DNA from 3 places in the Saccharothrix lopnurensis genome. Region 3 is predicted to be linked to each of the others. Evidence: riboswitches for the same ligand, from Rfam matches in the RefSeq annotation. Region 3 holds a riboswitch; each other region holds the start of a gene.

Region 1 (9,701 bases), on a different contig from region 3:
CCCGGTGCGAACGTGGAGCGCGTGACCGACGTCAACGCCCCGTACGCACCGGGCACGCCCGCGTGGGTGGACATGATGACCACCGACCGGGACGCCACGGCGGAGTTCTACGGCGGGCTGTTCGGCTGGGAGTTCGAGGTCGGCGGACCGGAGACCGGCCACTACACCAACGCCCTGGTGCGCGGGCGGCCCGTGGCCGGGTTCGGCGAGATGCCGCCGGACGTGATGTTCCCCGTGGTGTGGACGACCTACCTGGCCACCGACGACCTCGACGAGTCGCTGGGGGCCGTGGTCGCGGCCGGCGGCAAGGTGCTCGTGCCGGTGTTCGACACCGGCGGGCCGGGGCGCGGCGCGGTCGCGGTGGACCCGACCGGCGCGGCGTTCGGGCTGTGGGAGGCGGGCACGCACATCGGCGCGTACGCGGTGGGCGAGCCGGGCGCGGTCGTGTGGAACGAGCTGGCCACCCGCGACCCGTTCGGCGCGGCCGAGTTCTACCAGCGGGTGTTCGGCGTGGGCCTCGACCCGCTGCCCGACTTCCCGTACACGCAGCTGCGGGTGGAGGGGCGCGTGGTGGCCGGGCTGTTCGGGATGGCCAACGAGATCCCGGCCGAGATCCCCGCGCACTGGATGACCTGCTTCGCGGTGTCCGACGCGGAGCTGGCGGCCCGGCGGGCGCGCGAGCTGGGCGGCGTGGTGGTCGGCGACGTGGTCGACACGCGGTTCGGCCGGTTCACCACGGTCGGCGACCCGATGGGCGCGACGTTCCGGGTCATCCAACCGCCGCCTTCCACCCCAGACTGACCACCAGCGCCACCACGACGGTGAGGAACACCCGGCGCACGAACGACGACCCGCGCCGGACGGCGAGCTTCGCCCCGAGCACCGCGCCGGTGACGTTGCACACCGCGAGCACCAGGCCCAGGCCCCACAGCACCTTCCCGGCCGGGATGAAGTACAGCAGGGCGCCCAGGTTGGTGGCCACGTTGACGACCTTCGCCGTGGCCGAGGCGCGCAGGAACGCGAAGCCCACCAGGCCCACCAGCAGGAACACCAGGAACGCGCCGGTGCCCGGCCCGGCCAGGCCGTCGTAGAAGCCGATCAGCGCGCCGCCGACCGCCATCACGCCGACCTGGGCGGCGCGCGCGAACCGCGGCGCCTCCGCCGCGCCCAGCTCGGGCTTGCGCCACGTGTAGAGGCCGACGCCGACCAGCGCGACGAGCACCACGCCGTTGAGCACGCCGGGGGCCAGCGCGCCCGCGAACGCCGCGCCGCCCACCGCGCCGCCGAACGCGGCCAGCGCCATGGGCAGCGCCGTCCACCAGTCGATCGTGGTCTCCCGGGCGTAGGTGCGCATCGCGGCGGCCGTCCCGACCACGGAGGCGATCTTGTTGGTGGCCAGCGCGTACAGCGGCTGCCCGCCGGGCGCGATCAGCAGCAGCGCGGGCAGCTGGACCAGCCCGCCACCGCCGACCACGGCGTCGACCGCGCCGGCGAGGGCGGCGGCCGCGCAGAGGAACAGCAGGGCGGCGAGCGAGATCTGCCCGAAGCCGGGCCAGTCGAGTGCGGCGGTCACCCGATCAGCTTAACCGGACAGGCGTACTGCTTTTTCTTCCTACCTGGGAGCGTTCCCAATGCGCCCGTTCAGCTCTGTCCCGGGCCCGGTCGCACGGCCAGGGTTGGTCCGGGCGACCTGATCAACCAGGAGGTTCTCGATGCGGAGATCCCGAAAGCGCGCCGCGGCCGGCGTGCTCACCGCGTTCGCCGTCCTCGTCGGCGGATCGCAGGCCACCGGCGCCGGGGAACCGCGCGGACCGCACTACCAGGACGCCCGCGCGCCGGTCGAGCGCCGCGTCGACGACCTCCTGCGGCGCATGACGCTGGAGGAGAAGGTCGGCCAGATGACCCAGATCCGGCTGGGGAAGCTGCGCGGCAACTGCGAGTGGAACGCCGGCCCGCTGCGCGAGGACTGCCTGAAGGCGGTGCTGGAGGACGCGAAGGTCGGCTCGGTCCTGTCCGGCGGCGGTGACGCGCCGAACCCGAACACGCCGCGGGCGTGGGCCGAGATGACCAACGAGATCCAGCGGTACGCGCTGGACCACAGCCGCCTGCGCATCCCGCTGATCTACGGCGCGGACGGCGTGCACGGCCACTCGAACGTGCTCACCGCCACCATGTTCCCGCACCAGGTGGGCCTGGGCGCGACGTGGAACCCCGATCTGATGGAGGACCTGGGCGAGTCCACCGGGCGGGCCATGCGCGCCACCGGCGTGTTCTGGAACTTCGCGCCGGTCTCCGACCTGGCCCGCGACACCCGGTGGGGCCGCTACTACGAGACCTACGGCGAGGACCCGGTGCTGGCGGGCTCGCTGGCCGCGGCGAACGTGCGCGGTCAGCAGCGCGAGGCCGACGGCACCGCGTCGCTGGCCGCCACCGCCAAGCACTTCGCCGGGTACTCGGAGCCGTTCAACGGACACGACCGCGCGCCCGCGCAGCTGCCGATCCGGCACCTCCAGGACACCGTGCTGCCGCCGTTCCAGGCGCAGTTCGACGCCGGCGTGCGGACCGTGATGATCAACTCGGGCGCGGTGAACGGCGTGCCGGCGCACGCGTCGAAGTACCTGCTCACCGAGCAGCTGCGCGACCGGATGGGCTTCCGCGGGGTGGCGATCAGCGACTGGGAGGACATCCGGTACCTGGTGGACCGCTACCACGTGGCGGCGGACTACCCGGAGGCCATCGCGATGGCGGTGAACGCCGGCGTGGACATGGCGATGGAGCCGTCGAACGCGGCCGAGTTCACCAAGGGCCTGCTGGCGGGCGTGCGCGGCGGCGCCATCAGCGGCAAGCGGATCGACCAGGCCGTGCGGCGCGTGCTGACGCTCAAGTTCGAGCTGGGCCTGTTCGAGAAGCCGTTCGTGGACCCGGCCGCGGCCGACGGGGTCGTCAACGGCGCCGACCGACCGCTGGCGCTGCGGGCCGCCGCCGAGGGCGTGGTGCTGCTGCGCAACGAGGGCGTGCTGCCGCTGTCCACCGGGGCCCGCAAGCTCGTGGTGACCGGCGACGCGGCCGACTCGGTGGCCCGCCAGCTCGGCGGCTGGACCGTCGGCTGGCAGGGCGTGCCGGCGGGCTCGCCGCTGCCCCCGACCACCACCGTGCTCCAGGGCATCCGGGCCGCCGCGCCGGGGGCGGACGTGGTCGGCGCCACCACCCGGGCCGACGCCGTGGCCCAGTCGGCCGACGCCGACGCCGTGGTGGTCGTGCTCGGCGAGGACCCGGGCGCCGAGGGCGAGGCCGACACCGAGTCCCCCGCGCTCACCGCCGAGCAGCAGGGCCTGGTCGACGCCGTGCGCGCGACCGGCAAACCGGTGGTCGTGGTCCTGCTGACCGGGCGGCCGCAGGTGCTGGGCACGGTCGCCGGGGCGCCCGCGCTGCTGGCCGGCTGGCTGCCGGGCTCCGAGGGCGGCGCCGCCGTCGCCGACGTGCTGTTCGGCGCGGTCAACCCCAGCGGCAAGCTGCCGGTGTCGTGGCCCAAGACCATCGGTGACCAGCCGTTCTCCTACGACCAGCCGCGCGGCGCGAACACGGGCGAGAGCTCGAACTACGACCCGCAGTTCGCCTTCGGCCACGGCCTGTCCTACACCAGCTTCACCACGTCCGCGCCGGTCCTGAAGTCCGCCGAGGTCCGGCGCGACGGCAAGGTCGAGGTCTCGGTCACGGTCACCAACACCGGCGTCCGCGACGGCGCCCTGGTGGTGCCGGTGTACGTGCACCAGCCGGTCAGCAGGGTCCTGACCCCGGACCGCCGCCTGGTGGCCTTCACCCGGGTGGAGCTGAAGGCGGGCGAGCAGCGCGCGGTGCGGGTGACCTTCGACGCGACCCGCCTGGCCACGACCGCGGGCGACATGGACGCCACCGGCAGGCCCGAGGTGGCGAAGGGCCGGTACGAGGTGCTGGTCGGCGAGGGGAGGGCGGGGTTCACGGTGCGGTGAGCAGCCCTGATATCGTGACTGGTCGTACCGCGCGGCATTCCGCAGTGGAGGAAGACCGCCCCGGGTTCGGGGTGGAGCCGATCGACGAGCGCGGTACGACTCCGAGACCGAGGAAAAGGGTGGCTTTCGCGTGGCGAACATCAAGTCCCAGCTGAAGCGGATCAAGACGAACGAGAAGGCGCGCCTGCGCAACAAGGCCGTCAAGTCGTCGCTGAAGACCGCGATCCGCAAGTTCCGTGAGGCCGCCGAGGCCGGTGACAAGGAGAAGGCCGTCGCGCTGGCGCAGGAGGCTTCCCGCAAGCTCGACAAGGCCGTCACCAAGGGCGTGATCCACGCCAACCAGGCCGCCAACAAGAAGTCGGCGCTGGCCAGGCGCGCCAACCAGGTCTGACCCTGGTCCACGGCACCGAGCACCACAGCACCGAGCACCACAGCACCGGAGCGCCGCTCTCCCCTCGCGGGGCGGGCGGCGCTCCTGCTTTTCCGGCCGCCGGGCACTTGTTTCGAGCTTTTCCGGCCACCGGGCAGTCATCCCTGCTTTCCGGCCACCGAGCACTCATCCCTAAGCTTTTCCGGGCACCGGGCACCGGGCACCGGTCGCACGCCGACCGGCGGCGTCTCGGCATTCAGCAGCCCGGCGCTCAACCAGCCCGGCGTTCACCAGCCCGGCGTTCACCAGCCCGGCGTTCACCAGCCCGGCGTTCACCGCCGACCGCGGGCGGCGACGATCTTCAAGACCGCTCGCTCCAAGGCGTACCCCGAGTCGGCGGCGGCGCCCTTCACGTCCGCGTTGAGGTCCGCGACCACCGACATGGCCGACGCCAACCCCCACTCCTCCCACCCACGCGACTGCCCCTGGGCCTTCTTCACCTTCCACGGCGGCATACCCAGCTCACCCGCCAGCTTGAACGGGTCCCCCCGACCGACCGCCGACACGCGCGCGACCGTGCGCACCGCGTCCGCCAGCGCGTCGGCCACCAGCACGTGCGGCACACCGAGCTGGATCGCCCAGCGCAGCGCCTCCAGCGCACCGGCCCGGTCACCCATCACGGCCTTCTCCGCGACCGCGAACCCGGTCACCTCCGCCCGCCCACGGTGGTAGCGGCGGACCGCCTCGGCGTCGACCTTCCCACCGGTGTCGGCGACCAGCTGCGACGCCGCCGCGGCCAGCTCCCGGAGGTCGGAGCCGACCGCCTCGATCAGCGCGGCCACGGCCTCCGGGTCCGCCTTGCCGCCGCCGGCCGCCCGGATCTCGTTGCGCACGAACGCCTCGCGGTCCGTGGCCTTGGTGACCTTGGGGCACTCGGTCACCCCGGCGCCCGCCTTGCGCAGCGCGGCGGGCAGCTCCTTGGCCGCCTTGCTGCGCCCACCACCGCTGTGCACGACGACCAGCGTCACCCCGTCGGCGGGCGCCTTGGCGTAGGCGATCACGGCGTCGGCGATCTCCTTGCCCACCTCCTGCGCGGCTTCGAGCGCGATCACGCGACCCTCCGCGAACAGCGACGGGCTCACCAGTTCGGCCAGCTCGGGAGGGGTGAGCTCGGTCACCCGAACGCGCGTCAGGTCGGCCTGCGGGTCGATCTTCCGCGCGAGGTCCAGCGCGCCGCGCACCGCGCGTTCGACCAGCAACTCCTCCTCGCCGATGACCAGGTGGACGGCATCGGGCGTGTCAGTGGGCGCACTCACGCGCGCGATCCTCCCACGCCCGTTCGCCGTCCGGATGGTGGACGTCACTGGCTACGGGTCGGGATCGTGTCGTAGGTTGACGTCACCACAACTGAATACCGCTCATCCAGAGGGGCAGAGGGATCGGCCCGTAGAAGCCCCGGCAACCCGTCGTTCAGCGTGCGCGTCCAGCGCCCGCCGGCGATCACGGTGCCAATTCCGACCCGCGACGCGGGAAAGATGAGGAGACACCTCGCGATGACTGCTGTCAGTGCGCCCTCGGCGACCACCACCTCCTTCGACCTCGGTCCGGCTCGTGCCCTGTCCTGTCGGGAGTGCGGGCACGAGACGCCGCTCGCACCGGAATACGCCTGCCTGGAGTGTTTCGGGCCGCTGGAAGTGGCCTACGACTTCGGCCGCGTCCGCCGTGAGGACATCGAAGCCGGCCCCCGGTCGATCTGGCGCTACCGCGGCCTGCTGCCCGTGCCCTCCACGGTCGAGTCGCACCCCAACACCAACCCCGGCGGCACCCGCCTGGTGGAGGCCGACCGCCTCGCCAAGGCCCTGGGCGTCCGCAAGGTCTGGGTCAAGGACGACACCGGCAACCCCACCCACTCCTTCAAGGACCGCGTCGTCGGCGTCGCCCTCGCCGCGGCCCGCGAGCTGGGCTTCAAGGTGCTGGCCTGCCCGTCCACCGGCAACCTCGCCAACGCCGTCGCCGCCGCCGCGGCCCGCGCCGGCTGGGAGTCGGTGGTCTTGGTGCCCTCCTCCCTGGAGCAGGCGAAGATCCTCATGACCGCCGTCTACGACGGCAACCTGATCACCGTCGACGGCAACTACGACGACGTGAACCGGCTGGCCCAGGAACTGGCCGCCGAGCACGAGGACTGGGCGTTCGTCAACGTCAACGTCCGCCCCTACTACGCCGAGGGCTCCAAGACGCTGGGCTACGAGGTCGCCGAACAGCTCGGCTGGCGCCTGCCCGACCAGATCGTGGTGCCCATCGCGTCCGGCTCCCAGTTGACCAAGGTCGACAAAGCCTTCCGCGAGCTGGGCGAACTCGACCTGGTCGAGCAGACCCCGTACCGGGTGTTCGGCGCCCAGGCCACCGGCTGCTCCCCCGTCTCCGCCGCCTTCAAGGCCGGCCACGACGTGGTCTCCCCGGTGCGCCCGGACACCATCGCCCGCTCACTGGCGATCGGCGCCCCCGCCGACGGTCCCTACGTGCTGGACGCCGTGCGCCGCACCAACGGCGCGATCGAGGACGTCACCGACGAAGAGGTCATCGAGGGCATCCGGCTGCTGGCCCGCACCGAGGGCATCTTCGCGGAGACGGCCGGCGGCGTGACCGTCGCCACCGCGAAGAAGCTCATCGAGTCCGGGCAGCTCGACCCGGACGGCGAAACCGTCCTGCTCATCACCGGCGACGGCCTCAAGACCCTCGACGCCCTCAGCGACCGCATCGGCCCCCGGGCGAACGTGCCGCCGTCGGCGGAGGCCGTGCTGAAGGCCCTTCAGGACTGACACCACCACCCGGACCACCGGCCACATCGGAGCCACAAGCCACACCGGCGCCACAAGCCACACCGGCGCCACCGGCCGCTCCGGAGCCACCGGCAACACCGGAGGCATCGGCCGAGCCGGAGCCACCAACCGGGCCAGGTTCGGTGCCCGCCGAACCCGGTGCCGAACCCGGTGCGACGGTCACCAAACCCGGTGCGGCGGTCACAGCGCGACCCCCGAGGTGCGCAGCCAGCCCGTGCGCGGGAAGGCGGCCAGCTCGGGGAGCACGCGCGGCTCCACCGGTTCGGTGACCACGCGCCACGCGGTCAGCAGCTGTGGCCACGGCCGTTTCGCCTTTTCCTGGTTGTAGCGCTCGGCGTGCCACTCCTCCGGCGGTATCGCGAGGTCGTCGTCGAACAGGGTGTCGGCGACCAGGCGGTACGCGGCGTCGGCGGAAGCCACCTCGGCCGTGTGCACCACCCCGGTGGCGGTGGCCCGCGCGACGATGCCGCGTTCCCCGCCGAGCCGGTCCTCGCACACGTAGTAGGTGAAACTCGCCCGCAGCTCGTCGCGCGGCCAGGGCCGAGCGGTGTAGCCCGGCTGCCACAGCGCCCACCCCAGGGCCCGGTGGTCACCTGGCCGCTGCCACCCCGCGTTGAGCCTGATCCACCTGTCGTTCCTCATCTTCGTTTCCCTTCGCCTCGTCGAGCGGACCGCCCCGGCGGACGATCCGCAGCCCTTCCGGGCCGGTGAGGACGGCGGTGTCGCCGTCCCGGTCGGTGCGCAGCACCAGCGCGCCCTGCTTCACCAGCGCGTCGACCACCACCCCGCTGGGGTGGCCGTAGCGGTTGCCCGCGCCGACGCTCACCAGCGCGATCCGCGGCCGCACGGCCGCGAGGAACGCCGGTGACGAGTACCGCGACCCGTGGTGCGGCACCTTGAGCACGTCGGCCCGCAGGTCGACGTGCCCGTCGAGCAGGTCGGCCTGTCCGGCCAGCTCGACGTCGCCGGTCAACAGCACCCGCCCGGCCGCGGTCGATGCCCGCAGCACCAGCGACGCGTCGTTGACCGCCGTGTTCGTCTCACCCACCGGGCCCGCACGCGGACCCAGCACGTCGAGTCCCAGCCCCGGCCAGCCCAACCGCTGCCCGGCACTCAGCTCGACCACGCGGACCCCGGCCGCCCGCGCCCGTTCGCGCACCTCCTCCCACGCCCACCCCGGCCGGCGCGCGGGCCCCACGGCCACCGCGCCCACCTCTCGTTCCGCCAGCACGGCGGCCAGTCCGCCGACGTGGTCGGCGTGCAGGTGGCTCAGCACCACCAACGGGATGCGCCGCACCCCCAACCGCCGCAGGCACGACAGCACCGGCACCGGGTCGGGCCCGGTGTCGACCAGCACCGCCCGGTCGCGCTCGGCGGTGGCCAGGACGACCGCGTCCCCCTGACCCACGTCGCACGCCACCACCGACCAGCCCTGGACGGGCCAGCGCGGCGAGACCACCTCCAGCGGCACGAGGACCACCACCGCCCCGGCCACCGCGGCCACGACCAGCACCCGCAACCGCCGCAGCCGGAGGACCACCCAGCCGAGCACCAGCACCCCGGCCAGCAGCACCCCGCCGACCCAACCCTCGGGCCACCCGACCGCCGCACCCGGCACCGCCGCCGCGTGCCGCCCCACGGTGATGAGCCAGCTCACCGCCGGTCCGGCCACCTCGACGACCAGGCGCGCCACCGGTTCGTGGACCGGTGCCAGCACCGCGGCCGACACACCGAGCACCGTGGCCGGCGCCACCACGGGCCCGACCAGCAGGTTCGCCACCACCGCGACCAAGCTGACCTGCCCCGAGATGCCCGCGACCAGTGGTGCGGTCGCCAGGTTCGCGGCCACCGGCACCGCCAGCGCCTCCGCGAGCCCGACCGGCACACCGCGTTCCCTCATCGCGGCGGACCACCTCGGCGCGAGCAGCACCAGTGCCGCGGTGGCCACCACCGACAGGCCGAACCCCGGGTCGGTGGCCAACTCCGGGTCGTAGAGGACCAGGACCACCACCGCGGCCGCGAGCGCCGGCACCGCCGACCGCTCCCGTCCCAGCACCAGCGCGAGCAACGCCACCGCACCCATCACGGCGGCCCGCAGCACGCTCGGCTCCGGCCCGGCGAGCACGACGAACCCGACCAGCGCGGCCATCGCACCCGCCGCGCACCCGCGTGGACCGAGGCGGAACAGCCGCAGCACCAACAGCACCGCGCCGCACAGGATCGCCAGGTTCGCCCCGCTGACCGCCAGGACGTGGGCGAGCCCCGCGGTGCGGAACTCCTCCACCACCCTGGGCGCGAGGCGCGAGGTGTCACCGACCACCAGGGCCGGCAGCAGCCCGGCGGGTTCCGGGTCGAGAGCGGTGCTCGCGTCCCGGAGTCCGGCCCGCAGGTCCTCGGCCACCCGCTGCCACACCGGTGCCTCGGTCTCCACGCGCGGCGGTCCGCGGACCCGGAGGACGGCGACCGTCAGCTCACCGCCCCGAGGTGGGGCGAGCGTGCCCT
Region 2 (9,701 bases), on a different contig from region 3:
TCGCGCAGCGCGCCGCCGTCGAGCTGGAACACGCCCAGGGTGTCACCGCGGCCGAGCAGGTCGTAGGCCCTCTTGTCGTCCAGCGGGACGGTCGTGATGTCGACGTCGCCCTTGCCGTTGAGCGTGATGTTCTTCAGCGCGTCGTCGATCGTGGTCAGGTTGCTCAGGCCCAGGAAGTCCATCTTCAGCAGGCCGAGCGTCTCGCAGGTCGGGTAGTCGAACTGCGTGATGATCGAGCCGTCCTGGGGCCGCTTCCAGACCGGGATGTGGTCCATCAGCGGCTCCGCGGACATGATCACCGCGCAGGCGTGCACGCCCGCGTTGCGGATCAGGCCCTCCAGGCCGCGGCCGGTGTCGATGATCTCCTTGACCTGCGGGTCCGTCTGGTAGAGCGCGCGGACCTCGGACGCCTCGGCGTACCGCTTGTGCTGCGGGTCGAAAACGCCCGACAGCGGGATGTCCTTGCCCATCACGGCGGGCGGCATGGCCTTGGAGATGCGGTCGGCCACCGCGTAGCCCGGCTGCCCGTACAGCACGCGGGCGGAGTCCTTGATCGCCGCCTTCGCCTTGATGGTGCCGAAGGTGATCACCTGGGCGACCTTGTCGACGCCCCACTTCTCGGTGACGTACCGGATCACGTCGCCGCGCCGGCGCTCGTCGAAGTCGATGTCGATGTCGGGCGGGCTGACGCGGTCCGGGTTGAGGAACCGCTCGAAGATCAGGCCGTGGGCCAGCGGGTCGAGGTCGGTGATGCCCATCGCGTAGGCGATCAGCGCGCCCGCGGCCGACCCGCGGCCGGGGCCGACCCGGATGCCGTTGGCCTTGGCCCAGTTGATGAAGTCGGCGACCACCAGGAAGTAGGACGGGAAGCCCATCTGGAGGATGACGTCGATCTCGAACTCCACCTGCCTGGTGTGGACCTCGTCCACACCGCCGGGGAAGCGTCGGCGCATCCCCTCCCAGACCTCGTCGCGGAAGTAGTCGGCCTCGGTCTTGCCCTCCGGGACCGGGTAGCGCGGCATGAGGTTCTGGAAGGTGAACATGTCGGCCGGGTCGACCTTCTCGGCCACCAGCAGGGTGTTGCGGCATCCCTCCTGCCAGGCGTCGGAGGGGTCGATCGCGCGCATCTCCTCGGGCGACTTCAGGTAGTAGCCCGTGCCGTCGAACTTGAACCGGTTCGGGTCCTGGAGCGTCTTGCCGGTCTGCACGCAGAGCAGCGCCTCGTGCGCCTCGCGGTCCTCGGCGTAGGTGTAGTGCGAGTCGTTGGTGACCACGAACGGGATGGCGAGCTTCCTCGCCACGTCCAGCAGGCCGTCGCGGACCCGGCGCTCGATGTCGATGCCGTGGTCCATCAGCTCGACGAAGAAGTTGTCCGCGCCGTAGATGTCGCGCCACTTGGCGGCGGCCTCCAGGGCCTCCCGCTCGTGGCCGAGCCGCAGCCGCGTCTGCACCTCGCCGGACGGGCAGCCGGTGGTCGCCATCAGGCCCGCCGAGTGCTCGGCGATCAGCTCGGCGTCCATCCGCGGCCACTTGCCCAGCTGGCCCTCGGTGGAGGCCAGGCTGGAGACCTTCATCAGGTTGTGCAGGCCCTCGCTGGTGCGGGCCCAGATGGTCTGGTGGGTGTACGCGCCGCTGGCGGAGACGTCGTCGGACTTCTGGCCGGGGTCGCCCCACAGCACGCGCTGCTTGTTGAAGCGGGAGTCCGGGGCCATGTACGCCTCGATGCCGATGACCGGCTTGACCCCGGCGGCGGTCGCCTGCCGGAAGAAGTCGTAGGCGCCGTACATGTTGCCGTGGTCGGTGATCGCGGCGGCGGGCATCCCCATCCGCTCGCACTCGGCGAACATGTCCTTCAGCTTCGCCGCGCCGTCGAGCATCGAGTACTCGGTGTGCACGTGCAGGTGCACGAACGAGTCAGCCACGCCAGAACCCCCTTGCGGACCTGCGGGAACCCGGGTGGCGGAACCCGCCGCGCCACCGCCCGTCGCACACTAGTCCGACCGTGTCCGCGCCCACCACTCGACAGGCCGATGGCGCGGGGGTCGTGGCAGGCGGGTAGCGTTCGGAGGTGTGGTAACGCCGGACCCAGTCGACGCACGTCTGCTCGCGCTGCTCGCCGAATCGGGCCGGGCGGCGGTCCACGAGCTGGCGGCGAAGCTGGGCATGGACCCCCGTGAGGCGGCGACCCGGTTGATCACCCTGTCCGGCAGCGGGCTGCCCCTGCTGGTCGGCGTGGAGTGCGACCCGAACGGCGTGCGCGCGGCCCTGGCCAACAGCGTGGCCTGGGGCAGCTACTCCGGTCCCGGCAACCCCGGGCAGGTCCCCGGGCAGTCCTCCGGCCCCACCCAGGTCCGCGGCACGCCCAGCGGCGCGTACCCCCGGCAGGGCTCGGCGCGCGGCACGCCGTCGGGCCCCTACCCGCCGTACACCCCCGCCCAGGGCCCGCCCAGCCAGCCGTTCCCGGCCCAGCCGCCGTCGGGGCCCGTCCCGCTCCCGGAGCCGATGAGCACCTGGGGCGTGCCCGGCACCTCCGGGTGGGCGCGGGGCGACCAGCAGGGCGCGCCGCGCTCCCGCACCGGCAAGATCGGCAGCGCCCTGGCGACCGAGGGCCTGGAGGGCGCCCGGTTCACCATCCAGCTGGTCGAGGTGGTCGACCCGGCCGACTTCCTGTTCACCGCGGCGGGCTACAAGCTCGCGCCCGGCGAGCGGGCCGTGGTCGTGCACACGGAGCTGGCCAACACCGGCAAGGTGCCGTTCAACGCGCTGCCGGACATGTACCTGGTGCTGATGACCAAGACCGGCGAGACGATCGCCAAGGCGCCGGTGTCGCTGTCGTCGCGGCCGCCGCACAAGATCGGCGTGCAGCCGGGCGAGACGGCGGGCGGGCACACCGTCTACGTGCTGCCCGAGGAGACCGGGGTCTTCTCGGTCCGCTGGAGCGCGCGCCCCGAGCCCGACCTCAACACGCTGGTCTGGACGATCGACGACTAGCGCGCGGGCACCGCGGCCGACGCCTCACCGCCCCGCGCCTCTCCGTCCCGCACCTCTCTGCCCCGCGTCTCACCGTCCCGGGTGATGCCCACGTCGCCCCTGGTCAGCACCGCGAACACGACGGTGGCCAGCACGGCGGAGGCACCCATCACGGTCACCATCGGCAGCAGGCTGGCCGACCCGCCCGCGCCCACCAGCGGCGCCATCAGCCCGCCGACCAGGAACGTGAGCACGCCCAGCACGGCCGAGGCGCTGCCCGCCGCCTCCGGGTGCCGCGACATGGCCAGCGTCGAGGCGTTCGGCATGAGCAGGCCGACGCCGATCGTGAGCACGAACAGCGGCGGCAGGAACGTGGCCAGCCCGCCGTCCAGCGCGGCGCCGACGACCAGCCCCACCCCGCCGACCGCGGCGCCCGCCAGGCCGGTCTTGAGCAGCGGGCGCGGCATGATCCGGCCGGTGAGCCTGGTGTTGAGCACGCCGGCCAGGAAGATGGCCACCGAGTTCGCCGCGAACACGTAGCTGAACTGCTGCGCGGTCAGCCCGAACACGTCCTGGAGCACGAACGAGGCGCCCGCGACGTAGGCGAACAGCGACCCCAGCGCCAGGGACGAGGCGAGCACGTAGCCGAGGAACTTCCGGTCCGCCAGCAGCCCGCCGAACACCCGGAGGGTCAGCAGGAGGTTCGCGGGCCGGCGCCGGTCCGGCGGCAGGGTCTCCGGCAGCGTGAGCGCGAGCAGGACCAGCAGCACCAGACCGAGCAGCGCCAGCACCACGAACGTGCCGCGCCAGCTGGTGAACCGCAGCAGCTGGCCGCCCAGCACCGGGGCGAGCACCGGGCCCATCCCGTTGACCATCATCATCAGCGACATGAACCGGGCCATGGCCAGGCCCTCGAAGCGGTCGCGGGCGATCGCCGCGGCGACCACGAACCCGGCCGCCACGCCGAGGCCCTGGAGCAGCCGCAGGCCGGAGAACGCGAGCGCGCCCGGCGCCGCCGCGCAGACCAGCGACACGAGCACGTAGCCGCCGAGCCCGACCAGCAGCGGCCGGCGGCGGCCCCACGAGTCGGACAGCGGTCCGACCAGCAGCTGGCCCAGCGACAGGCCGATGATGAAGGTCGTCAGCGACAGCTGGACCTGGGACCCACCCGTGCCGAACTCCCGGGCCATGTCCGGGAACGCGGGCAGGTAGGTGTCGATCGAGAGCGGTCCCAGGCTGCACAGCGCGCCCAGCAGGGCGGCCAGGCGGGTCTTGTTGTCCATGTGTCCGTCCCCCGGTTTCTCCGGTAAAAGCTTCGCAAGACGAAGCAACCGCGGGGCGGCGTTATGGCTCAGGTCACGCCGACTCAGTGACCTTCGTCGCGGAGCAGCTCCAGGGAGTTCGCCAGGTCGGCCGGGTACTCGCTGGTGAACTCCACCCACCGGCCGTCGGCCGGGTGGTGGAAGCCGAGCATCCGGGCGTGCAGCCACTGCCGGGTGAGACCCAGCCGCTTGGCCAGCGACGGGTCGGCCCCGTAGGTCAGGTCGCCCACGCACGGGTGGCGCAGGGCCGAGAAGTGCACCCGGATCTGGTGCGTGCGACCGGTCTCCAGGTGCACGTCCAGCAGCGACGCGGCCCGGAACGCCTCGGCCACCTCGTAGTGGGTGATGCTGGGCTTGCCGTTGGCCATCACGGCGAACCGGTAGTCGTGCTTGGGGTGCCGGTCGATGGGCGCGTCGATGGTGCCCTTGATCGGGTCCGGGTGGCCCTGCACCAGCGCGTGGTACAGCTTCTCGACGGTCCGCTCCTTGAAGGCGTGCTTCAGGGAGGAGTAGGCGCCCTCGCTCTTGGCGACCACCATCACGCCGGTCGTGCCGACGTCCAGCCGGTGCACCACGCCCTGCCGCTCGGCGGCGCCGGAGGTGGCGATGCGGATGCCCGCCGCGGCCAGGCCGCCCACCACCGTGGGCCCGGTCCAGCCGGGGCTCGGGTGCACGGCCACGCCCACCGGCTTGTCGACCACGATCACGTCGTCGTCCTCGTGCAGGACCTCCAGGCCCTCCACGGGCACGGCCTGCACCTGGACCGGCCGCTCGGGCTCGGGGAGGGTGACCTCCAGCACCGAGCCGGCGACCAGCCGGTCGGACTTGCCCGCCGGGTGCCCGTCCAGCACCACGTCGCCCGACTCGGTCAGCGCCGCCACCGCGGTGCGCGACAGGCCCAGCAGCTTGGCCAGGCCCGCGTCGACGCGCATACCGTCCAGGCCGTCCGGCACGGGCAGGTTGCGGTAGCCGCTCACTTCTTCTTCTCCACCTTGGTGCCGTCGTAGTCGCGCTGGAGCAGGGCCATCAGCACGATGACGCCGCCGCCCACGCAGATGGCCGAGTCGGCCAGGTTGAACACGGGGAAGAAGTTGCCCCACGGGTCGAGCACCGAGATGAAGTCGACCACGCCGCCCCGCAGCGGGCCGGGGGCGCGGAACACCCGGTCGACCAGGTTGCCCATCGCGCCGCCCAGGATGAGCCCCAGGCCGATGGCCCAGCCGACCGACCGCAGCCGGCGGGCGATCCACAGGATGAAGCCGACCACGCTGAACGCGATCAGCGCGAGGATCACCGTCCAGCCCTCGGCCAGGCCGAACGCCGCGCCGGTGTTGCGGATCAGCGGCAGGTAGAGCAGGCCGCCGAGCAGCTCGACCGGCTCCCGGCCCTCCAGCCGCTCCACCGCCAGGACCTTGGTGCCCAGGTCGAGCGCCAGCACGAGCGGCGCGATGACGGCCAGCAGGGCGACGCGGCGCTGGGGCAGCGGCGCCTCCGGTTGGTCCGCGGCGTCGGACTCGGTGTTGGGCTCAGTGCTCACCCGGCCATTGTCCAGCATCCCCGTCAGCGCAGGAACGGCGGGAGCGGGCGCACGTCGTCGACCGGCGCCCACCGACCCTCCCTCAGTTCGTACTCGAACCGCGAACCCTCGGTGACGAGCCGGCGCAGCGCCTCGACGAACCGGTCCACGTGCTCCTCGGTGGTGCCCAGCCCGATCGAGGCGCGCAGCGCGGGGCCGCCGGCCAGCCGCTGGACGGCCACGTGGGCGCAGAACGCGCCGTCGCGCACGCCGATGCCGTGCTCGGCGGACAGCGCCGCCGCCAGGTAGCCGACGTCCTGCGCGCCCACCGTGAAGCCGACCACGCCCACCCGGTCGTGCCCGGCCCCGAACAGCGACAGCTCCGCCACGCCGGGCACCGACCGCAGGCCGTCCCGCAGCCGCGCCAGCAGCACCCGCTCGTGCTCCAGCGTCTGCGCCCAGTGCCGCGCCAGCACGTCGCAGGCGGTGGCCAGGGCGTGCGCGCCCACCACGTTGGGGGTGCCCGCCTCGTGCCGCTCGGGCCCGTTCGACCAGGACACGCCCAACCGGCCGCCGCGGTCGGTGACGCGGGCCGTGGCCCCGCCGCCCACCAGGTAGGGCTCGGCGGCCCGGAGCCAGTCCGACCGGCCGACCAGCGCGCCCGCGCCGAACGGGGCGTACAGCTTGTGCCCGGACACCACGGCGTAGTCGACGTCCAGGGCCCGCAGGTCGATGGGCCGGTGTGGCGCGAGCTGGGCGGCGTCCAGGACGACGCGCGCACCGCGGCGGCGCGCCACCCGCACCACCTCGGCCACCGGCCACACCTCGCCGGTGACGTTCGACGCGCCGGTCACCACCACCAGCCGCGGCCCGACCGGCGCCTCGCGCAGCGCCCGGTCCAGCTCCAGCACCGCCGCGGCCGGGTCGCCGGGCGTCCGCAGCCGCCGCACGTGCGGCCCGCGCCACGGCAGCAGCGCCGCGTGGTGCTCGGTGTCGAACAGCACCACCGCCGTCCGCCGCGGCAGGGCCCTGGCCAGCAGGTTCAGCGCGTCGGTGGTGTTGCGGGTGAACACGACCGAGTCGCTGTCGCGCGCGCCCAGGAACCGGCGCACCGCCTCCCGCGCCTGCTCGTAAACCCGCGTCGACACCTGTGAGGCGAACCCGGCGCCCCGGTGCACGCTCGCGCACCAGGGCAGCAGCTCGTCGACGGCGTCCCGCACCTGCTCCAGGCAGGGCGCGCCGGCCGCGTGGTCCAGGTTCGCGTACTCGACCCGCTCGCCGGTCAGCACCGGCACCCTCAGCGAGGCGCCCACCGTCCGGGGCAGACCGGCACCGACGACAGGGGAAACCGCAACGGCCACGAGACCCTCCGGGAGTCCGGGACTCCACCGGAGGCCCGCGCTTGCCGCACGCCCGACGCGCACGACCAGGTCCTCACCGGGGGCACCCCACCGCGGTTGGAGGGTTGCCGGCCAGCAAGCCCGGGCTTGTCACTGGCACTCATGACCTTCCCCACCACCCTAACCCCACCCCCACCACCCCACCACCCATCCCACCCCCTGAGACCGCGAGTCGTACGCCCAGACCCCGCGAGTCGTACGTTCAGGACCCCCGAGTTACACGTTCAGGCACCCCGCAGGGTGACGCGAACGCTGAATTCGGGGGTCCTGGACGTACGACACGACGGGCGGGAACGTACGACTCGCGGGGTCAGGGCAGGCCCGCGTCGCCCTTCCAGCGGGCGAAGCGACCGGCCCGGTCCACCGCCCGGATCCGCTGCTCCGTGGCCGTGCGCACGACGTCCGTGCACACCACCAGCAGCTGGTCGTGCTCCTGCAACCGCGTGGTCGGCTGGGGCGTGAACCCCTTGTCGCCCCGCACCACCAGGCTCACCGAGGACCCCGGCGGCAACCGCAGCTCGGACAGGTACACGCCGTGCAGCTGGGACCCCCGCTGGATGCGCACCTGGAGCAGCTCCGCGCCCAGCTCGTCCAGCGCCGACGAGTCGACCTGCACCTCCAGCGCCTCACCCGACCGGACCAGCTTCAGCCACTTCGCCAGCCACGGCAGCGTCGTCCCCTGCACCACCGTCAGCACGACGACCAGCACGAACACGGCGTCCACCAGCCGCTGCGCCCCCGGCACCCCCTGGATCAACGGGATCAGCGCGAACACGATCGGCACCGCGCCCCGCAGCCCCGACCACGAGATGAACACCTGCTCCCGCCACGGCACCCGGAACGGCAGCGCCGCGCACAGCACCGACAGCGGTCGCGCCACCAGCACCAGCACCCCGCCCGCCACCAGCGCCGGCACCACCGCGTCGAGCAGCCGACCGGGCGAGGCGTACAGCCCGAGCAGCACGAACAGCCCGATCTGGGACAGCCACCCCAGCCCCTCGGCGAACGACAGCGTGTCCGACCGGTGCGGCAGCCGCGCGTTGCCCAGCACCAGCGCCGAGATGTAGACCGCGAGGAACCCGGACGCGTGCGCCAGGTCCCCCGCCGTGTAAGCCAGCACGCACACCGCCACCGTGGCCAGCGGGTACAGGCCGGTCGCGGGCAGCGCCGCCCGGCGCAGCCCCACGCCTCCCAGCCACCCCAGCGCGAGCCCGATCAGCGTGCCCGCGACCAGCTCGTAGCCCATCAGCAGCGGCGCGGTCCAGGTGATCGGGTCCGGCGCCGCCAGCAGCACGACGGCGATGTACACCGGCGCGTCGTTGATGCCGGACTCCAGCTCCAGCGGTCCGATCAGCCGCTTGCCCACGCCCACCCCGCGCAGCACGCTGAACACCGCCGCCGCGTCCGTGGACGACAGCACCGCGCCCCACAGCAGCGCCGTGCGCCAGTCCATGTCCAGCAGCAGGTGCAGCCCGAACGCGGTGACCGCGATGCTGACCCCGACGGACACTGTGGACAGTGCCACGCCCAGCCCCAGCGCGGGCCGCACGTCGCGCCACCGCGTGGTCAGACCGCCCTCGGTGAGGATCAGCACGAGCGCGACCGTGCCCAGCGACCGGGTGAGGTCCGCGTCCTCGAACTGGATGCCCAGCACCGCCTCGCCCAGCAGCACGCCGATGCCGAGGTAGAGCAGGAGCGACGGCAGGCCGAGCCGGATCGACAGCCGCACCGCGACGACCGAGAGCAGGAGCACCCCGGCGGCGACACCGAGGAAGCCCGTCACACCACCCACTCGACCTCCTGTCGTCACGCGTCGCGGTCATTCTCCCCGTTGTCGCCGATCTGGACTAATCAGGCACCAGCCGAACGACGCTACCGGCGGCGCGCCGACCAGGGCACGGTGGGAGAACCTCCACTTCCCTGCGGGAGAAACCGTGAAACTGCGAACGATCTCCGTCGTGCTGGTCACCGCCGGCGCGCTGCTCGGTTCGGGCTCGGCCACCGCCGCCCCGGCCGGCCCCGACATCTCGGTCGCCACCCTCCAGGCCGACCTCAACCAGCTCCAGTCCATCGCCACCGCCAACGGCGGCAACCGGGCGCACGGCAGGCCCGGCTACCTGGCCTCGGTCAACTGGATCAAGTCCAAGTTGGACGCCGCCGGCTACACCACGCGGGTGCAGTCGTTCACCCGCAACGGCGTCGTCGGCTACAACCTGATCGCCGACTGGACCACCGGCGACGCGAACAACGTCATCATGCTCGGCGGGCACCTCGACAGCGTCACCGCGGGCCCCGGCATCAACGACAACGGCACCGGCTCCGTGAGCCTGCTGGAGGTGGCCCTCGCCGTCCGGTCCACGGGCTTCCGGCCGAGCAAGGGCTTGCGCTTCGCCTGGTGGGGCGCCGAGGAGCTGGGCCTGGTGGGCTCGACCTACTACGTCAACTCGCTGTCCACAACGGACCGGTCGCGCATCCGGGCGTACCTGAACTTCG
Region 3 (9,701 bases):
TGGTAGCCGTCCGCGCGCGGATCACCCACGGCCAGGTGCAGGTTGACCTTGGCCGGGACGCGGACGGTGACCGGGGGCGGGACGACAGCGAGCACGCCCTGAAGCCTACGGGCGTCCCGGGGGTGCCCGCGCCCACCCACCCCTGACCAGCACCGGATCCCCCGAACGCTCAACTCGGGGGTCCCGAACGTACGACACGACAGTCCCGAACGTACGACTCGCGCGAGTCGTACGTCCGGACCCCGCGAGTCGTACGTTCGGACCCCGCGAGTCGTACGTCCAGGACCCCCGAGTTACACGTTCAGGACGGTCAGACCGGGAGGACCGAGCCCGAGAAGGTGGCGGCGATGTAGTCCTTGACCTGCTGGGACTGGAGCAGGGCCAGCAGGTCCCGGACGCGCCGGTCGTCCTTCAGCTCGGCGCGGGTGACCAGGCCGTTGGCGTTGGGGTTGCCCTCGGTCTCCTCCAGCGCCAGGGCGTCGTCGGCCGGGTTGAGGCCCGCGTCGATGGCGTAGTTGCCGTTGATCACGGACGCGTCGGTGTCGTCGAGCGAGCGCGGCAGCTGGGCGGCCTCCAGCACGACGAACTCCAGGTTCTTCGGGTTGTCCTCGACGTCCCGGACCGTCGCGGTCCTCTCGGTGCCCGCCTTCAGCTTGATCAGGCCGTTGGCCTGGAGCAGCTGGAGGCCGCGCGCCTCGTTGGTCGCGTCGTTGGCCACCGCGATCCGCGCGCCGTCCGGCAGGTCGGCCGCGGCCCGGTGCCTGTTCGAGTACAGGCCCAGCGGTTCGAGGTGCACCGGGCCGATCCACTCCAGGTCCGCGCCGCTCTCGGCCTTGAACGTGTCCAGGTACGGCACTGTCTGGAAGTAGTTGGCGTCCAGCGACCCGTCGACCAGCGCGGTGTTCGGCTGCACGTAGTCGGTGAACTCCACCACCTCGATCCTCAGGTCCTTCGAGGCGGCCAGGTTCTCGGCCACGTACTTCAGCACCTGGGCGTGCGGGACGGGGCTCACGCCGACCTTCAGCGGCGCGCCCGGGTCGGAGGCGGCGCCGGTCGGCTCACCGCTCCCGCAGCCCGCCGCGGTCAGCAGCACGGCCAGCAGGGCAGCACGGATACGCATGTCGTTCCTTCGGGGAGAGAGGCTCGCGGGGGTGTGCGAGACGAGGTCAGACGGAGGCGTGGCGGCGCCGGTCGACGGCCCGCGCCACGCGGTTGGAGGTGAACTGGATCGCGGTGGCGACGACCGCGAGCACGGCGACCGTGCTCCACAGGTAGCGGTCGTTGAACCGCTGGTAGCCCTCGCGCACGGCGAGGTCGCCGAGCCCGCCGCCGCCGACCACGCCCGCCATGGCCGAGTAGCCGAGCAGGGCGATCGCGGTCACGCCGATGGCGTTGACCAGCGCGGGCAGCGATTCGCGCAGCAGCACGCTGCGCACGATGCGGGTGGTGGAGGACCCGGTGGTCACCGCCGCCTCCACCACCGAGACGTGCACCTCGGACAGCACGTTCTGGACCAGCCTGCCGACGAACGGGATGGCGCCCACGGCCAGCGGCACGATGGCCGCGGTCGGTCCGATGGTGGTGCTGAGCAGGAGCCTGGTCAGCGAGGTGAGCACCACCAGCAGGACCAGGAAGGGCATGGAGCGGCCGAGGTCCACCACGAACCCGAGCACCTTGTGCGCCAGCGGCCGGGGCTTCAGCCCACCGGGTGCGGTGAGCTGGAGCCAGATGCCGACGGGGGTGCCGAGCAGGACCGCGATCAGGGTGGAGACGCCCACCATGTACAACGTCTCGCCGGTGGCGAGCAGGACCTCGTCGAACACGGTGGACCAGGGTGTCGCAGACCTCACGCAGCGACTCCCTGCGGCCCCGTCAGGGTCCGCCGCACCGAGCCGCCCGCCTCCGAGATCCACTCCAGCGCCGAGTCCGAGCGCTCGCCCTTAAGCCCGACGCGGAACCGCGCGACCGGGGTCTCCCCCAGCCTGGTCAGGCCGCCGCCCAGCAGGTTCAGCTCGATGCCGAACCGGTTGGTCACCTCGGGCAGCAGCGCGCCGACCGCGGCGAAGCCGACCAGCACGACGTCGGCGACCCGGTCGTAGGCGCTGTCGACCGCCGGGTTCTGGTCCGCGGCGGGCAGCAGCGACGCGGCCGTGCGGCTGCCGGCGTCGGACACCAGGTCGAGCACCTTGCCGTGCTCCACCACGCGCCCGTCCTCGAGCACCGCGACGTCGTCGCAGATCCGGCGCACCACGCCCATGTCGTGGGTCACCACGAGCACCGTCACGCCCAGCTCGGCGCGGGCCCGGTCCAGCACGGTGAGCACCGAGCCGGTGGTGTCCGGGTCCAGCGCGGAGGTCGGCTCGTCGGCCAGCAGCACCGAGGGCTGCGCGGCGAGCGCGCGGGCGACCGCGATGCGCTGGCGCTGGCCGCCGGAGAGCTGGTCGGGGTAGCTGCCGGCCTTGTCGGTCAGGCCCACCAGGTCCAGCAGCTCGGCGACGCGGGTGCGGCGCTGCGGCCCGGCCACGCCGGCGGCCTCCAGCGGCAGCGCGACGTTGCCCGCCGCGGTGCGCTGGCGCAGCAGGGAATCGCCCTGGGGCACGACGCCGATGCGCCGGCGCGCGGCGCGCAGGGCGGTGCCGTCGAGGGAGACGAGGTCGGTGCCGTCGACGCGGATCGCGCCGCTGTCGGGGCGCTCCAGCAGCGCGACGCACCGGGCGAGGGTGGACTTGCCGGCGCCGCTCGGGCCGACCACGCCGAGCACGGTGCCCGCGGCGACGTCCAGGTTCACGCCGTCCAGCGCGCGAACCTGCCCGGTACTCCCGGGGAAGGACTTGGTGAGGTTCTCGACAGTGATCACGTTTTCACTCCACGACTGCGTGCGGCAGCGCGCGCTCGGGGCGCGGGCGACCGGGGGTCTTCAGCTGGCAGGTGCGTCCGGACGGGGACGCGGCGGTGGGGAGGGGAGGAGCGCCGGGGCGATCAGCTCGTCAGCTGCGACAGCCGGAGACCGTGCGGCGGCCGTGGTCCACGACTCGCCGGCGCGTGAGCATTCGCATCCTGGGCACGTGATCCTCCATCGTTCCTGGCTGAAGCACCTGCCCCCAGGTGGGGTGGTTGCTGCGGCGTCGTGGAGCCAGGTCTCTCGGCCGCTCGGGATGGCAAGTCGAGTACACCTGAAGGACCCCGCCCGACGCAAGCCCGTAACGGAACCGTCCGGCAAATCACACTGATGGCCGAAAAGATCGACGTTTAAAGGGGGGTGACGACCTCGACTATCCGGATGAAGTCTCTGATACCGAGCTTTTCGCCGCGCGCGCCCGGGTCGACCCCGGCGGCCAGCAGCACGCGCTCGGCCTCGGCGGCCGACCCGGCCCACCCGGACAGCGCGCCGCGCAGGGTCTTGCGCCGCTGCGCGAAAGCCGCGTCCACCAACGAGAACAGCGCTTTGCGGTCCACAGTGGACAGAAGCTCGTGGCGCTCGAACGCGACCAGCGCGGAGTCCACGTTGGGCACCGGCCAGAACACGGAGCGGGACACCGGGCCCGCCCGGCGGGCGTCGGCGTACCAGGCGAGCTTGACGCTGGGCACCCCGTAGACCTTGCTGCCCGGACCGGCGGCCATCCGGTCGGCCACCTCCGACTGCACCATCACCAGGCCGGTGCGCAACGACGGCAGCTCGGCCAGCAGGTGCAGCACCACGGGCACCGCCACGTTGTACGGCAGGTTGGCCACCAGCGCGGTCGGCGCGTGCGGCAGCCGCGCGGCCGTGACGCGCAGCGCGTCCGCGTGGACGACGGCGAGCCGGTCGGCCAGGTCGGGCGCGCGCTCGGCGACGGTGACCGGCAGGCGGTCGGCCAGCGCCCCGTCGATCTCCACCGCCACCAGGGCCCGGCACGAGGGCAGCAGCGCCAGGGTCAGGGAACCCAGACCGGGCCCCACCTCCAGCACGACGTCGTCCGGCCGCAGCGCGGCGGAGGACACGATGCGGCGCACCGTGTTCGGGTCGTGCACGAAGTTCTGGCCCAGCTTCTTGGTCGGGCGGACGTCGAGGTCGGCGGCCAGCCGACGGACGTCGGCCGGGCCGAGGAGCGCGCTGCTCCCCGGCCCGGCCGACGATGAAGCTCCGGTCACGCGCCCATTCTTACGGCAGGCCCAGCTTGGACCGGCAGCCGGGCCACGCGGAGTAGCCGCCGCGGGCGTCGCGCAGCTTGGTCGCGATGGCGATCTGCTGCTCGCGGGACGCCTGGTGCGGGTACGCGGCGTACTGGCTGCCGCCGTAGGCGTCCCAGGTGCCCTTGTTGAACTGGAGGCCGCCGTAGTAGCCGTTGCCGGTGTTGATGGCCCAGTTGCCGCCGGCCTCGCACTTGGCCAGCGAGTCCCACACCGCGCCGTCCGGCGGCAGCTTGGTGCCGACCTTGACCTTGCGGGCCTTGGGCTCCTTGGTGATCTTCACGCCCAGCTTCTCGCGGGCGATCTCCTTGCCGTTCTTGGTGGTGACGCGGTAGGTGACGATCTGCTCGCCCGCCGCGCCCTCCTCCACGACCTGCTTCTGGCCCTTCATCATGGTGTCGTCCTTGACCTCCTCGACGGCCGGCTGCACCGGCTCCGTCGCGTTGATCACCGAGACACCGGTGCGGCTGATGTGGACCTCGGCGCCGCTGGTGATGCGCAGGTCCGAGGCCGTCTCCAGCCTGTCGTCCGGGCCCAGGGCGAGGTTCTCGACCCGCATCAGCTCCTCGACCGTCACCGCGGTCGTCCGGAGCTGGCGCGGCTCGTGCCCGCCGTCGTAGAGCGTGATCGTCTTGAGGCTCTTGACCTCCAGGGCCATGCCCGAGAGCGGGACGTCCATGCCGCGCTCGTGGGAGACCCAGGCGCCCTCGTCCTCGATCCTGAGCTGGTCCAGGGCCTCGTCCACGGTGACCGAGCGGACCCAGCCCTCGCGCTGCTCGCCGTCCACGGTGGCCTTGACCAGGCGGCCGCGGTCGAGCGTGATCCGGCCGCCGTCGCCGACCTTGGCCTGGGGGCTCGGGCTCAGGGCGTCATGCGCGCCGACCGTGATGCCCTCGTCGGCGAGGATCTCGCCCACGGTGCCCTCGTAGGTCCGCACGGTCTTGGCCTCGCCGTCCACGTCGACCGTGATCGACTTGTCCATGGCGATGGCGGTCGCGCCGCCGCCGGAGATCGTCACCAGCACGGTGGCGACCGCGGCCTTGAGGAAGCGGCGCTTCCACTTCCCGGCGGCCTCGACCAGGGCGGCGGGCGGGGCGTCGGGCCGCTCGGCGGCCGGGGCGCCCGCCACGCGGTCCTGGGAGACCTCGTCCGGGATGATGATCGGCGGGAGGAGCGTGGTCTCGGCGTTGATGAGCCGGATCAACTCGTCGACGTCGACGTTGGCGCTCGCGAGCAGCTCGTCGGCGTCGGGGCCGAGGACGTCGAGGACGTCGTTCGGCGTGATCGTGAAGACCGCGGTCTCCCAGTTCGCGTTGTCCCACTCGACGGACGCGGTCGGCCGCTCCAGGACGTCGACCGAGGCGGCCGGGACGTCTGTCACGGGCGTAAACCAGTCGGTGTCCTCGTTGAACGAGTTCACGGGGTTCCATACCTCCTGAAGGCGCGAAGTCCCGCAACGCGCACGGTCGTCGTCGGCGGTCAGCTACTGATCTCCGGCAACTCCCGTGCTGTTGGTCCTTCTCGCTTCTGGTGTGTCGACCCGCCCCGACCGCGGGTGCGCCCCGGCACTGGATACGTGGGGCACGGTCACGGGACCGTAACGGGTGTCGGGGGGTTGTGCAAACACCCCGGCGGGACTTGTGAGTTCAGTCACCCCGTCGGCGGTGCGGGGCGGTACTCCGTTCGTCGCAAGGGGCATCAGTGCTGCGCTGCGTCACGGAGCCCGAAGATCCGCTCGGCGTTCCGGGTGATCGCGGAGGCGAGTTCCGCCAGGTCAACCTCACGCAGGGTCGCCAGGTCCCGCAGCGTGTAGTTCGCGCAGTAGGGTTCGTTCGGACGACCCCGGTACGGGTGGGGGGTGAGGAACGGCGCGTCCGTTTCGACCAGCAGGCGTTCCTCCGGCGTCCACCGCGCGGCTTCCCGGAGCGCGTGGGCGTTGCGGAAGGTCGCGGGGCCCGCGAAGGACAGCGTGAAGCCCCGTTCCACGCACCGCCGCGCGAAGTCGAGGTCGCCGGAGAAGCAGTGGAACACCACCTCGGCCGGCGCGCCCTCCTCGTCCAGCACCCGCAGGACGTCCTCGTGCGCCTCGCGGTCGTGGATCATCAGCGGCTTGCCGGTGTCCTTGGCGAGCCCGACGTGCCACCGGAAGGCGGCGCGCTGGTCCTCGGGGGAGGCGTAATCCCAGTAGTAGTCCAGCCCGGTCTCGCCGATGGCGACCACGCGCGGGTGCCCGGCCAGCTCCGCCAGCACGGCCCGCTCGTGCTCGCCGAAGCCCGTGGTGCGCGTGGGGTGCAGCGCGACGGCGGCGAAGACCCGGTCGTCCCACGTGGCCGCCTCGGCGGCCCAGCGGGCGGCCTCCAGGTCGTCGGCGACGGTGATGACGCGGTCGACCCCGGCCGCGGTGGCCCGGTCGAGCAGGGCGGCCACGTCCCGCGGGGTCTTCGCGCCGCAGGCGTCGAGGTGGGTGTGCGCGTCGACCACCGGCGCCGGGAGTGGTTCCGGCGCCGGCGGTCGTTCGCCCCTGCGCCCGGTCACCGGACGATCGGGGCCCACTCGGGGCCCTTCTCGCCCAGCTCCGGGTCGAGCTTCGCGAACAGCGGGGTCGGCTTGTCCAGCGGCCGGCCCACCTCGATCGGCGTGGACCCCCACGTCGCCTGCTCGGCGGCGTAGTCCCCGGTCAGCACGGGGTACTCGCGGTCGGGCACGTCGAGGTCGGCCACCTCGGTGATCTCCGGCTGCGCCGCCCACACGCCCCGGCCGCCCAGCAGCTCGTGCACCTTCTGCGCGGAGTGCGGCAGGAACGGCGTGAGCAGGGCGTTGGCGTCCTGGACGACCTGGAGGGCGGTGTGCAGGACGGTGTCCCGGCGCTCCGGGTCGTCCTTGAGCTTCCACGGCTCCTGGTCGGACAGGTAGCGGTTGGCCGCGCCGACCACCCTCATCGCCTCGGTCGACGCCTGCTTGAACCGCGAGCGGCGCAGGTGGCCGCCGACGACGTCGAACGCGGTACGGCTCAGCGACAGCAGCTCGTGGTCTGCCTCGGTCGGCCTGGTCGGTCGCGGCACCGCGCCCACGTTCTTGTGGGCCAGCGAGAGGGACCGGTTGACCAGGTTGCCCCACTCGTTGGCCAGCTCGAAGTTCGTGCGGCGGACGAACTCCTCCCAGGTGAAGTCGGTGTCCTGGTTCTCCGGGCCGGCGACCGAGATGAAGTAGCGCAGCGCGTCCGGGCCGAACTCGCGCAGGAAGTCGGTCACGTAGATGACCGTGCCGCGCGAGGTGGAGAACTTCGAGCCGCTCATGGTGAGGAACTCGGACGACACGACCTCGGTCGGCAGGTTCAGCGGGCCGAACGAGCCGGGCTCGCCGCCCTTCGCGCCCTGCCCGTTCTGGCCCAGCAGCAGCGACGGCCAGATCAGCGAGTGGAAGACGATGTTGTCCTTGCCCATGAAGTAGTACCCCTGGGCGTCGCCGGTCCAGAACTCGCGCCAGGCGTCCGGGTTCCCGCTGCGGCGGGCCCACTCGACGCTCGCGCTGAAGTAGCCGATCACCGCGTCGAACCAGACGTAGAACCGCTTCATCGGCTGGTCGCGCCAGCCGTCCAGCGGGATGGGGATGCCCCAGTCCAGGTCGCGGGTGATGGCGCGCGGGCGCAGGTCGCCGATCAGGTTCCGGCTGAACTTGAGCACGTTCGGGCGCCACTCGGTGCGCGTCTGGAGCCAGGTGCCCAGGGCGTCGATGAACTGCGGCAGGTCCAGGAACAGGTGCTCGGTCTCGACGAACTTCGGGACCTCGCCGTTGATGCGCGAGCGCGGGTTCTTCAGGTCGACGGGGTCGAGCTGGTTGCCGCAGTTGTCGCACTGGTCGCCGCGGGCGCCGTCGTAGCCGCAGATCGGGCAGGTGCCCTCGATGTAGCGGTCGGGCAGGGTGCGGCCGGTGGACGGGCTGATCGCGCCCATCTCCGTCCTGGGGACGATGTAGCCGTTGCGCCAGAGGGAGAGGAACAGCTCCTGGACGACGTGGTAGTGGTTGCCCGTGGTGGTGCGGGTGAACAGGTCGTAGGACAGGCCCAGGCCGTGCAGGTCCTCGGTGATCACGCGGTGGTACTTGTCGACCAGCTGGCGGGTGGTCAGGCCCTCCTTCTCGGCCTGGACCGAGATGGGGGTGCCGTGCTCGTCGGAGCCGGAGACCATGAGCACCCGGTGGCCCGACATGCGCATGAAGCGGGAGAACACGTCGGAGGGGACACCGAAACCGGAGACGTGACCGATGTGGCGGGGGCCGTTGGCGTAGGGCCACGCCACCGCGGTCAGCACGGAGGCACTCATGCGTTAAGCCTACGGAGGGGGTGCGAGCGGGTTTGCGCGGGTGGGCGGGTCGGCCCGGACGGGTGACGCGGCCGTTAACGATCACCCCCCGCCGGTCGATGTGCAGCGGTACCCACCTCCGAGCCCACCATTTCCGGGAGCACGCGTGTCGAGCCCTTACCCGCCGCAGTTACCGCCGCAGGGCCAGCCCACCGACGGGTGGCACTACCCGACCGGGCCGCAGTCCGGGCCCTACCCGCCACCCGGTCCCGACCCGGAGTCCGGCTCCTACCCGGTCCAGCCGTACCAGCAGCCGACGTACCCCTACCCGGTTCCCCCGCCCTACACCGCTCACCAGCCCTACCCCGCTGCCCAGCCGTACCCGCACCAGCAGCCCTACCCGCCCCAGCAACCGCCGGTCTTCGTGGTGGCGCCGCAGATGACGCAGATGACGCACGTCAGCGTCCGCGCCGGCGGCGGCACGAACCACGCGTTCCACCTGGTCATGACGCTGCTGACGTGCGGTCTGTGGCTGATCGTCTGGGTCGTGGTGGCCATCGCCAACAGCGGGAAGGGGTGAGCGCCGGGCGGTAGCGGGTCCGGGGAGGTCGGCGGCGAGCGCGGCCGGCCGCCCGGTCGGCCTGCGGGTCCCCCTCCGCGCGGGGCCGCCCGGCTCGCGGTGGTGAGCCCCCGGACGAGGGCACCGGCGCGCACCCCGCCGGTCACCCCCCGCTGATCGCGGCGTCGTACAGCGCCTTCTTGCTCACCCCCGCCGCCGCCGCGACCTCCGCCGCCGCCGTCTTCAGCCGCTCGCCGTCGGCCACGCGCTGCTTCACCTCGGCCACCAGGGACCCCATCGAGGGACCCTCGCCGGGCTCGGCCGGCGCGAGCACCACGGTGACCTCCCCGCGCACCCCGTCGGCCGCCCACTCGGCCAGCTCGCCCAGCGTGCCCCGGCGGACCTCCTCGTAGGTCTTGGTCAGCTCCCGGCACACCGCCGCCCGCCGGTCGGGGCCCAGCTCCGCCACCGCGTCCGCCAGGCTGTCGGCCAGCCGGTGCGGCGACTCGAAGAACACGCAGGTCCGGGGCTCGTGGGCCAGGCCGGCGAACCAGCGCCGCCGCTCGCCCGCCTTCCGGGGCGGGAAGCCGTCGAAGCAGAAGCGGTCGGACGGCAGGCCCGAGACGGCCAGCGCGGTGGTCACCGCGGACGGGCCGGGCAGGCACGTGACC

Evidence for each region. Region 3 has a riboswitch for S-adenosylmethionine ahead of ACFP3R_RS18060 (methionine ABC transporter ATP-binding protein). Riboswitches for the same ligand answer to the same signal wherever they lie in the genome.
Region 1: it holds a riboswitch for S-adenosylmethionine, as region 3 does, so the genes downstream of both, thrC (threonine synthase) here and ACFP3R_RS18060 (methionine ABC transporter ATP-binding protein) in region 3, are expected to answer to the same signal.
Region 2: it holds a riboswitch for S-adenosylmethionine, as region 3 does, so the genes downstream of both, ACFP3R_RS06680 (aminotransferase class V-fold PLP-dependent enzyme) here and ACFP3R_RS18060 (methionine ABC transporter ATP-binding protein) in region 3, are expected to answer to the same signal.

Annotation. Positions count from the first base shown of each region.
Region 1 is NZ_JBHSQO010000013.1:85,413-95,113, forward strand. Features, by position in the region: gene ACFP3R_RS15280 (VOC family protein) at 22-801, shown strand; gene ACFP3R_RS15285 (sulfite exporter TauE/SafE family protein) at 770-1,573, opposite strand; gene ACFP3R_RS15290 (glycoside hydrolase family 3 N-terminal domain-containing protein) at 1,713-3,989, shown strand; gene rpsT (30S ribosomal protein S20) at 4,120-4,380, shown strand; gene holA (DNA polymerase III subunit delta) at 4,692-5,675, opposite strand; SAM riboswitch class I at 5,775-5,901, shown strand; gene thrC (threonine synthase) at 5,913-7,178, shown strand; gene ACFP3R_RS15310 (hypothetical protein) at 7,380-7,841, opposite strand; gene ACFP3R_RS15315 (DNA internalization-related competence protein ComEC/Rec2) at 7,789-9,701, opposite strand, start outside.
Region 2 is NZ_JBHSQO010000005.1:3,039-12,739, reverse strand. Features, by position in the region: gene dnaE (DNA polymerase III subunit alpha) at 1-1,922, opposite strand, end outside; gene ACFP3R_RS06700 (AsnC family protein) at 2,071-2,991, shown strand; gene ACFP3R_RS06695 (multidrug effflux MFS transporter) at 2,988-4,253, opposite strand; gene ACFP3R_RS06690 (RluA family pseudouridine synthase) at 4,337-5,224, opposite strand; gene lspA (signal peptidase II) at 5,266-5,829, opposite strand; gene ACFP3R_RS06680 (aminotransferase class V-fold PLP-dependent enzyme) at 5,853-7,169, opposite strand; SAM riboswitch class IV at 7,202-7,316, opposite strand; gene ACFP3R_RS06675 (potassium/proton antiporter) at 7,519-8,991, opposite strand; gene ACFP3R_RS06670 (M28 family metallopeptidase) at 9,143-9,701, shown strand, end outside.
Region 3 is NZ_JBHSQO010000016.1:114,157-123,857, reverse strand. Features, by position in the region: gene ACFP3R_RS18075 (4-(cytidine 5'-diphospho)-2-C-methyl-D-erythritol kinase) at 1-95, opposite strand, end outside; gene ACFP3R_RS18070 (MetQ/NlpA family ABC transporter substrate-binding protein) at 311-1,120, opposite strand; gene ACFP3R_RS18065 (methionine ABC transporter permease) at 1,167-1,850, opposite strand; gene ACFP3R_RS18060 (methionine ABC transporter ATP-binding protein) at 1,847-2,857, opposite strand; SAM riboswitch class I at 3,071-3,162, opposite strand; gene rsmA (16S rRNA (adenine(1518)-N(6)/adenine(1519)-N(6))-dimethyltransferase RsmA) at 3,250-4,131, opposite strand; gene ACFP3R_RS18050 (transglycosylase family protein) at 4,142-5,590, opposite strand; gene ACFP3R_RS18045 (TatD family hydrolase) at 5,869-6,705, opposite strand; gene metG (methionine--tRNA ligase) at 6,702-8,492, opposite strand; gene ACFP3R_RS18035 (hypothetical protein) at 8,638-9,051, shown strand; gene rsmI (16S rRNA (cytidine(1402)-2'-O)-methyltransferase) at 9,194-9,701, opposite strand, start outside.